One region of the Arthrobacter sp. LFS091 genome, then DNA from elsewhere that is predicted to be linked to it. Evidence: riboswitches for the same ligand, from Rfam matches in the RefSeq annotation. Region 1 holds a riboswitch; each other region holds the start of a gene.
The links. A riboswitch is a leader RNA that binds a small molecule or an ion and turns the genes downstream of it on or off. The one in region 1 is predicted to bind S-adenosylmethionine.
Positions count from the first base shown of each region.

Region 2: it holds a riboswitch for S-adenosylmethionine, as region 1 does, so the genes downstream of both, ACNQOP_RS13465 (DUF1737 domain-containing protein) here and ACNQOP_RS11020 (aminotransferase class V-fold PLP-dependent enzyme) in region 1, are expected to answer to the same signal.
Region 3: it holds a riboswitch for S-adenosylmethionine, as region 1 does, so the genes downstream of both, metX (homoserine O-acetyltransferase MetX) here and ACNQOP_RS11020 (aminotransferase class V-fold PLP-dependent enzyme) in region 1, are expected to answer to the same signal.

Region 1 is NZ_JBFPFP010000005.1:170,116-173,363, reverse strand. Features, by position in the region: gene ACNQOP_RS11030 (ribosome small subunit-dependent GTPase A) at 1-806, shown strand, start outside; gene hisN (histidinol-phosphatase) at 861-1,673, shown strand; SAM riboswitch class IV at 1,857-1,970, shown strand; gene ACNQOP_RS11020 (aminotransferase class V-fold PLP-dependent enzyme) at 2,004-3,248, shown strand, end outside.
Region 2 is NZ_JBFPFP010000006.1:292,311-295,558, forward strand. Features, by position in the region: gene ACNQOP_RS13455 (aromatic amino acid ammonia-lyase) at 1-5, opposite strand, end outside; gene ACNQOP_RS13460 (NtaA/DmoA family FMN-dependent monooxygenase) at 5-1,333, opposite strand; SAM riboswitch class IV at 1,499-1,612, shown strand; gene ACNQOP_RS13465 (DUF1737 domain-containing protein) at 1,626-1,889, shown strand; gene ACNQOP_RS13470 (rhodanese-like domain-containing protein) at 1,886-2,296, shown strand; gene ACNQOP_RS13475 (O-succinylhomoserine sulfhydrylase) at 2,297-3,248, shown strand, end outside.
Region 3 is NZ_JBFPFP010000004.1:177,208-180,455, reverse strand. Features, by position in the region: gene ACNQOP_RS09090 (bifunctional o-acetylhomoserine/o-acetylserine sulfhydrylase) at 11-1,351, shown strand; SAM riboswitch class IV at 1,525-1,641, shown strand; gene metX (homoserine O-acetyltransferase MetX) at 1,656-2,783, shown strand; gene ACNQOP_RS09080 (winged helix DNA-binding domain-containing protein) at 2,815-3,248, opposite strand, start outside.

The sequences.
Region 1 (3,248 bases):
GGACGCTCCTGCGCCGCAGTGCTGACGACACCGATCCGATCGAACGTGTCGTCGTGGCCAATGCCGATCAACTCGTGGTGGTGGTGGCGGCCGCGAACCCCGAGCCCCGGACCGGATTCATCGACCGCGCCCTGGTGGCCGCGTATGACGCCGGAATCGAGCCGCTGCTGCTCATCACCAAGGCGGACGTCAAGGACCCGGCGGAACTGCTGGCGAACTACCTCAGCCTGGACTTCCCCGTAATCATCAGCCGGACCGCCGATTCAGGGGCCGGCGGCATTGACGCGCGTTCCGACGACGGCCTGTCCGCCCGCCTCGACCGGTATGCCGTCGCGCAGCTCCGCTCCCACCTCGGCGGAAAAGTAACTGTCATGCTCGGCCACTCCGGTGTGGGCAAGTCCACCATGGTCAACGCCCTGACGGGAGCCGAACGCGCCACTGGCGGCGTAAACGCGGTGACGGGCCGCGGCAGGCACACCTCCTCGTCGGCCCTCGCCCTTAAACTCGATGACGCCCCCACGGGAAGCTGGATCATCGATACTCCCGGCATCCGCTCCTTCGGTTTGGCCCATGTGGACCCGGACCGGATCCTGCGCTCCTTCCCCGACTTGGAGCCCGGCACGGATGGCTGCGAACGCGGCTGCAAACACGACGCAACCGCCATCAATTGCGGACTGGATGCGTGGGTCAACGAAGGCCATGCCGGACCGTCAGGCGTCGCCCGCCTTGCCTCACTGCGTCGCTTGCTTGGGGCTGATCCCCGGCTCGAAGCGAAAGAGGCCAAGGAATTGGGCACGGTCAACTGATCGTGGCGGCTTCACGTCCCCACTGCGGCCAGTGATTCAGGATAGTTTGGTGGCATGACCCATCCCGTTTCCACCTACAACGATGACTTGCGTCTCGCCCACGTCCTCGCAGACTCAGTAGATGCCCAGACCATGGATCGCTTCAAAGCGCTGGACCTGCAGATCGAAACCAAGCCGGACCTCACACCCGTCACAGATGCGGATAAGGCCGCGGAGGAAGCGATTCGCGGCCAGCTGTCCCGTTCCCGCCCCCGCGACGCCGTCTTGGGCGAGGAATTCGGCAGCAGCGGACACGGCTCGCGTCGTTGGATCATCGATCCCATCGATGGCACCAAGAATTTTGTTCGCGGTGTTCCCGTATGGGCAACGTTGATTGCGCTGGTCGATGAAGGCGAACCGGTTGTTGGCGTAGTGAGCGCCCCGGCTCTGGGCAAGCGGTGGTGGGCAGCCAAAGACATGGGCGCTTACATGGGCCGTTCGCTCGCCTCCGCCACACGCCTGAAGGTTTCCAACGTCTCCCGGTTGGCGGACGCGTCGATGTCGTACTCGAGCCTTTCCGGCTGGAAGGAACGCGGCAACCTCGACGAATTCATGGGACTCACAGAGGACATCTGGCGTACTCGCGCCTACGGGGATTTCTGGTCCTATTGCCTGGTCGCCGAAGGCGCCGTGGATATCGCCTGCGAACCTGAGCTGAATCTCTACGACATGGCTGCCTTGGTGCCCATCGTCACGGAAGCCGGCGGACGCTTCACGTCACTGGAGGGCGAAGACGGACCGTTCGGCGGTAACGCGTTGGCCACCAACTCGATATTGCATTCGGAGGTCCTCAAGCGCCTCAACCCTGGGCTGGACGACCTCCTCTAGCTCCGGTTGCGGAACGGCCCGCATCGAACCATCACGAAATTTTCGACGGCGGATGACCCCTTTTGGGGCCGTCCGCCGTTTTATCTTCGCCCAATGACGACTTTTTCGTTCCACGTAACAATGCGCTTAACAATGTCCACCGGCTTTGGAGTGGCTGATGGGTATGCCCTAACCTTTTTTACAGGTCACGAGTGCCAGCGCTAAACCCCGGTTTGCTGGCCGGCAACCCTCCATTCGCGGTGGGGTGCCCCGGGTGACGACCCGGCCGGTCCGGAACGGATACGGCAAGCGCGGATCCCCCATGCGGGGGTCCCTCTTAAGTGAGGTCCCATGAGCACCGTTACGTTCAACGCCAACACCATTCCGTCGTTTGCTGAGGCAAGCGCAGTGCCGGTTGCTGCTGCACGTCCGCTGGCCGCTGTCACGGGCGCGGAGTTGCAGGCGCCCCTGATCCAAGGCGGCCATGTCCGTTATGCCAACCTCGACTACGGCGCATCGGCACCTGCCCTGACCATCGTCTCGGCGCACCTCAACGAGGTTTTGCCTTACTACGCCAGCGTTCACCGCGGTGCGGGTTTTGCTTCGCAGATCAGCACCTCTGTCTACGAAAATTCCCGGAACATCGTGCGTGAATTCGTGGGCGGCCGGGCTGATGACTCCGTGATTTTCACCCGCAACACCACTGACTCCCTGAACTTGCTGGCCGGATGCCTCCCCGTGGTTGATGGCCAGGTCGCTGGCGAGGTCCTGTACCTGGACATCGAACACCACGCCAACCTGCTGCCTTGGCAGGGTGTGCCCCACCGAAGCGTCGTTGCAGCACCAACCCTGGCCGCAACGTTGGATAAACTCCGCGATGAACTCGCCCAAGGCGGCGTGAGCCTGCTGGCGGTCACAGGCGCTTCGAACGTCACCGGTGAAATCCTCCCCATCGCCGAACTGGCTTCCCTTGCCCACGGGTTCGGCGCACGGATCGTGGTGGACGCCGCCCAACTTGCACCCCACCGCCGCATCAACATCGCAGAAGCGGACATCGACTACCTGGTCTTCTCCGGCCACAAGCTCTACGCTCCGTTCGGCGCTGGAGTGGTGGTGGGGCGCCCTGACTGGCTCGACGCCGGCGTCCCCCACCTGGCTGGCGGCGGAGCCGTCCGTGAAGCCCGGTTGGATTCGGTCAGCTGGGCTACCGGCCCGGCCCGCCATGAGGGCGGTTCTCCCAACGTTCTGGGAGCGGCAACCCTGGCCCGCGCCACCCAGGTGTTGGCCGGCCTGGATGAGCAGGAATGGCATGACCATGAAGCGGCCATACGTTCCTATCTTGTTGAAGGCCTGGAAGCGATTGAGGGCGTCTCTGTCCACAAGATCTTCAGCGATTCCGTAGACACCATTGGTGTGGTCAACTTCTCCGTGGAAGGCTTCGACGCCGGTTTGGTCGCCGCCTACCTCGCGGCGGAACACGGTGTCGGCCTTCGGGATGGCCGGTTCTGCGCCCACCCGCTGCTCAAGCGCCTGGGACTGCCGTCAGGTTCGCTGCGGGCAAGCTTCGGCGTTGGCTCCCGGTTGGAGGACGCCACC
Region 2 (3,248 bases), on a different contig from region 1:
GTCATCAGAAGTCCAGGAGGTTCTGCCGGAATCCGCCGTTGCCGTAACTCTTCCTCAACAGCCCCCGCCGACGCAGCTCAGGGGTTAGTTTGTCCAGCACTCCATGCACCGTCACGGGATCCACGAAGCCGGAGAAAAGGAACCCGTCGCCGCCCACCGCGGAGCCGGTCTCCTCGAGATAGTCGGCGATTTCGCCCACCGTACCGATGATCGAGTCCCCTGCCCCGCCGCTACGGGCCTGCAGGATCTGGCGAAGCGTGGAACCTGGCGGCGCTGCTTTGGCGAAGTGCTCCAAGGTGCCCTGGTTGCTGTTGGTAGTCAGCTCGGGCAACGGGGCATCGAGGTCGAACTGCTTGAAGTCGATGACAGAAAGGTAGGAGATGGAGTTGAGCTGGCTGTCGATGTCCCGTTGGGTGAGCTCACGCCGCTGGGCACGCAGCTCCTCAGCTTCCGCAGCCGAACCGACCACCGTGGGCTTGAGGACAAACAGGACCTTCACGTCATCGGGGTTCCTGCCGGCCTTCGCAGCCTCGGCACGGATGGAGTCCCGGTATGCCTTCATCCCGTCTGCGCCTCGTGCCAAGGCGATCGCTACATCGGCATGCCCGCCAGCGAAGGCCTTGCCGCGGGGTGAAGCCCCGGCCTGAACCAACACGGGCTCCTCCGGCAGGGGCGCCGTGTTCAGCGGGCCCCGGACCTTGAAGAAGTCGCCTTCATGGTTGATCGGGTGAACCTTGGTGTGGTCTGCGAATACCCCGGCGGAAACGTCCTCAAGCACGGCGCCTGGTTCCCAACTCCGCCAAAGCCGCCTCACGACGTCGACGAATTCCTCCGCTTTCTCATACCGCAGGTCGTGTTCAATCTGCTGGTCCAGCCCGTAGTTCTGCGCGGCGAGGTCGCTGCCGGAAGTCACCACGTTCCAGCCAAGCTGCCCCTCTGAGAAGTGCTGCAAGGTGGCCAGCAGCCGGGCGGCAGTGAAGGGCGGGTAGAAGGAAGCGCTGACCGTGGGCACGATCCCGAGGTGCTCTGTCGCGGAGAGCAGGTAGGGAACCAATGCGAGGGGGTCGTGCTTGGGCGCGAAGGATGCGTGCGCCAAGGACACCTCGGCCGTACCGCCATATGTATCTGGAACGGTAAGTGAGTCCTCGATGATGAACAGGTCGAGCCCGGATCGCTCAAAGGCGCGCACGGCCTCTTGGTACAGGGCCGGCTTCTTCCAGTCATAGCCCAGCCCGTAGCCGGGCGTCCCCCAACCCTGAACTCCGAATCCGTGGCCCACGAACCATCCAAAATGCAGCATGGGCTTGAGTGTAGGACTGCTCTGTTCGTTCACCGCGACCTGGTTTCTTGCGAAGTTACAGGGGGACGTACTGCGTCAATTATGCTCCCGGGACGTCATAAATGGGCCTTGCCACAGCACCCTCCGGTTACGCAACATGACGGCGGGCAAACCCCCGCCACATGCAGCCCAGGCGCCCTGAATGCTACGTTTTTCTTGAGTAATGAGTACCAGCGCGAAGCCCTGACTTGCTGGTCGGCAACCCTCTCTCCGGCGGGGTGCCTCAGGTGACTACTCGGCGTATCGGACAAATTCGAACTGCAAGCGTGACTGAGGAGCACCAGCAATGCCTGAACCCACTGAAGAAAAACTCTCCTACCGCCTGATCACAGGCCCGGACACCCGCGATTTCTGCGAGCGGATCAGCTCCGCACTCGCCGAGGGCTATGTGCTCCATGGCAGCCCGGCAGCCACCTTTAACGGCACGGACGTCATCGTCGCCCAGGCAATCGTGCTTCCCGCAGCGATCGCCCACGCAGACGCCGCCGTGGCCGACGCCGTCGACCAGCTTGAAAATGACGACGACGAAGCGTTCGAGGGCCACGCATGAGCTACGCAGGCGACCTGACCCCGCAGGACGCGTGGGCCAAACTTGAGGCAGGTGCCATCCTGGTGGATGTCCGTACCGAGGGCGAATGGGCCCACATCGGTATCCCGGACACCAAAGCCACGGACAACGATCCCCTGTTCATCCAGTGGAACCTCGCCGGCGGCATCCCCAACTCCCGCTTCATTGAGGACCTGCGGCAGCAAGCGCCCGAAGACGACGGCGTGGAGCTCGTCTTCCTGTGCCGCTCCGGCCAGCGTTCAATCGCAGCAGCCATCGCCGCAACCCAGGCAGGCTTCACCGCGTACAACGTCCTTGAGGGCTTTGAAGGCGAACCTGACCGCTATGGCGAGCGCACTGTAAATGGCTGGAAAAACCGTGGCCTACCAACGAACCTGGGGACCGACTAAGTGACTTTCAATCCCGACGCCGCTGGCTGGAATCCTGATACCCAGGCCGTCCGTGGCGGTCTTGACCGCACCAACTTCCAGGAAACGTCCGAGGCCGTCTTCCTGAACTCCGGCTTCGTCTACGAATCGGCTGCCGCTGCCGAACGTGCCTTCACCGGTGAGGACGAACGATTCGTCTACTCCCGTTACGGTAACCCCTCCGTGGCCACCTTCCAGGAACGGCTCCGCCTGCTGGAAGGCACCGAGGCTTGCTTTGCGACGGCGTCCGGCATGTCTGCGGTATTCACCGCCTTGGGTGCCCTGCTGGCTGCCGGGGACCGCGTAGTCGCCGCCCGCTCCCTGTTCGGGTCCTGCTTCGTGATCCTCAACGAAATCCTTCCGCGCTGGGGCGTGGAGACAGTATTCGTTGACGGACCCGACCTGGACCAGTGGCGTGAAGCCTTGTCCAAGCCCACCACGGCCGTGTTTTTCGAATCTCCGTCCAACCCCATGCAGGAGATCGTCGACATCGCGGCGGTCAGCGAGCTGGCGCATGCCGCCGGCGCGACCGTCGTCGTCGACAATGTCTTTGCCACTCCACTGCTGCAGCGCTGTGGTGAGCTGGGCGCCGACGTGATCGTGTATTCCGGCACCAAGCACATCGACGGCCAGGGCCGCGTTCTTGGCGGCGCCATCCTGGGCACCAAGGAGTTCATCGACGGCCCGGTCAAGCAGCTCATGCGGCACACCGGACCTTCGCTGTCCGCGTTCAACGCCTGGGTGCTGACCAAGGGGTTGGAGACCATGGGACTGCGCGTGAGCCACAGCTCAGCGTCCGCTTTGAAGATCGCGGAATGGCTCGAACAGCAGCCCGCCATCAGCTGGGTCAAGTACCCGCTGTTGAAATCGCACCCGCAATACGAGCTCGCAGCGAAGCAGATGAAGGCCGGCGGAACAGTGCTGACTTTCGAGT
Region 3 (3,248 bases), on a different contig from region 1:
CGTTGAAACCATGTGCCACGAACAGGAGAACTCCATGTCCCACGGATGGTCTTTCGAAACCCGCCAGATCCATGCAGGCCAAGAGCCCGACGCTGCCACCGGTGCTCGTTCGCTGCCGATCTACCAGACCACGTCCTTCGTGTTCCCCAGCGCCGAAAGCGCAGCCAACCGCTTCGCACTGGCCGAGCTCGCGCCGATCTACACCCGCATCGGAAACCCCACCCAGGATGCCGTTGAACAGCGGATCGCCAGCCTTGAAGGGGGCCTCGGCGCGCTCCTGCTCAGCTCCGGACAAGCGGCGGAGACCTTCGCCATCCTGAACATCGCCGAGGCAGGTGACCACGTTGTGGCCAGCCCCAGCCTCTACGGCGGGACCTACAACCTGCTCGCGCATACCCTGAAGAAGTTCGGTATTTCGGTTACCTTCGTCGCAGACCCGGACAACCTGGACCAGTGGCGTGACGCCGTGCAGCCGAACACCAAACTCTTCTTCGGCGAAGTGGTGTCCAATCCGCGCCAGGACGTCCTGGACATCGAAGGTATCGCAGGGGTCGCGCACCAGGCCGGGGTGCCGCTCATTGTCGACAACACCCTGTCCACTCCCTACCTGATCCGTCCCATCGAATGGGGCGCCGACATCGTGGTGCACTCCGCCACCAAATACCTCGGCGGACACGGCTCGGCAATTGCCGGCGTGATCGTGGATTCGGGGAACTTCGACTTCGGCAAGGACCCCGAGCGGTTCCCGGGCTTCAACACCCCCGATCCCAGCTACAACGGCCTGGTCTATGCCCGCGACCTCGGCAAGGACGGGGCGCTCGGCGCAAACCTCTCCTACATCCTCAAGGCCCGCGTCCAGTTGCTCCGGGACCTGGGCTCCGCCGTCGCGCCATTCAATGCCTTCCTGATCGCCCAGGGGCTGGAAACCTTGAGCCTTCGCGTGGAACGCCACGTCGCCAACGCCACCAAAGTGGCGGAGTGGCTTGAAGCGCACGACGACGTCGAATCGGTCGCCTACGCGGGTCTGCCGTCCAGCCCGTGGTACCAGCGCGGCAAGAAGTATGGCCCCAACGGCACCGGCGCCATCGTCGCGTTCAACATCAAGGGCGGCGTCGAAGCCGGCAAGCGCTTCGTGGACGGGCTGGAGCTTCACTCACACGTGGCAAACATCGGCGATGTGCGTTCGCTGGTCATCCACCCGGCCTCCACCACGCACAGCCAGTTGACCGCAGAGCAGCAGGAGATCGCCGGCGTCAAACCAGGCCTGGTGCGCCTGTCTGTTGGCATCGAGCACGTGGACGACATCATCGCCGACCTCGAAGCAGGCTTCAGGGCGGCCAAGGGAGCTTAGTGGCCCGCCTGATCCAGTAACGAACACCTTCTGTGCAGCGCCGCCCCGCGCCGTCGAATATTCGAAGGGCGGCGCTCCACAGCGCCCATTCGCGAACGATGTGACCCGAAACCGTCACAGTGTTGTCACATTCTTCGCCAGAGTGGCCCGGTTTTTCCTACACTCTTTCTATAGGTCACGAGTGCCAGCATGTAGCCCCGGCTTGCTGGCCGGCAACCCTCCTCCGCGGTGGGGTGCCCCGGGTGAAGACCTGGCCCGTTCGCGCGCAAGGCGACGGGCAAGCGCGAGGATAGGTGTCAAAGGAATGACCATCACTGCAACAGCCATACCCACAGCCGAAGAAGCGGACGGCACGGTTAAGTACGCCAGCATCGGTTCGCTCGAGCTCGAGGCCGGTGGTTTCCTTCCGGACGTTGTCCTGGCCTATGAAACGTGGGGCCGGCTCAATGCGGATGCCTCCAATGCCGTGCTCATCGAGCATGCGCTCACGGGCAGCACGCATGTGGCTCGCGGAGCAACCGACGAGGAAGGATGGTGGGAACAACTCGTCGGACCTGGCGCCACCATCGATACCACCAAGTACTTCGTGGTCTCCATCAACATCGTGGGCGGCTGTTATGGAAGCACGGGCCCGTCCTCCGAAGCGCCGGACGGCCAGCCCTGGGGATCCCGGTTCCCCCTGATCACGCTGCGCGACAGCACGGAGGCTGAAGCGCGACTCGCGGACACCTTGGGGATCAAGGCCTGGCATGCCGTACTGGGCGGATCCATGGGAGGTGCCAGGGCCCTGGAATGGGCCGTGACATTTCCCGAACGGGTTGAACGGTGCGCTGTGATCTCGGTCGGCGCCTACAGCACGGCCGAGCAGATTGCGTTCGCGCAGGCCCAGACCCTTGCCATCCGGCAGGACCCGAACTTCAACAACGGCGACTACTACGGCGGCCCAGCCCCCGAAGAGGGCCTGGCGTTGGCACGCCGGATTGCGCACATCACCTACCGCTCGGCCCTGGAACTGGATTACCGGTTTGGACGTCAGCCGCAGCCCCAGGAAACGCCGCTTGCTGCCGCCGTCCTCGCGGAGCGGGGCCGATACCAGGTGGAGAGCTACCTGGACCACCAAGGGAACAAGCTTGTCCGCCGCTTTGACGCGAACAGCTACGTTGCCATCACCGAAGCCCTGATGTCCCACGACGTGACCAGGGGGCGTGGCTCACTCCAAGACGCACTGTCCCGGACCACTGCGCAGTTCTTCGTTGCGGCGGTGGACAGTGACAGGCTTTACTTCCCCGCACAATCGCGGGAATTGGCGGCCGGGCTTCCCGGGAACGTACCGGTCCACGTCATCGAAGCCCCCATTGGCCACGACGGCTTCCTGACCGAAATCGGCCAACTGTCCGCGCAACTCCACCAGGCCTTCTTTTCCCAGTCCTAAAGCAGTGACTTCCCAGCTTAGCCTTGACGTCTCATGCCCTTTTGGTCGGGAGGCCCAGGAAACTTCCATAGCGGGCCACCTCGGCGTCCAGTGCGATGTCTTCATCCGGCGTCGTGGGCCGGTCCATCCTGATGTCGAGTTCGCAGACGCCGTTGATGAATCCGTGCCGCCACCACCCTGCCAATCGTCCGTCCACCAGCACAACGTGCAGGGGGCTGTTGTCCGTGGAAAGGTACGGTGCCGTTCCGCCGAGGTAATGCCGTGACTGGGAGTACCCCATCACGTACTCGTCATAGCACTGGATGAGGTCAACGCGTGGGAGTGCCGCCTCGTGGGGCGGCCCGGAAAGCCCCTCGACTTCTTCGGAGGCGAGGTGAAATTCCAGCCCATCGAAAGTGGCCGACCCGAGCGTTCCGGGAGCGAGCTCACGGGCAACTTCGAGCCCCAGCTTTACGTCCTTCATGG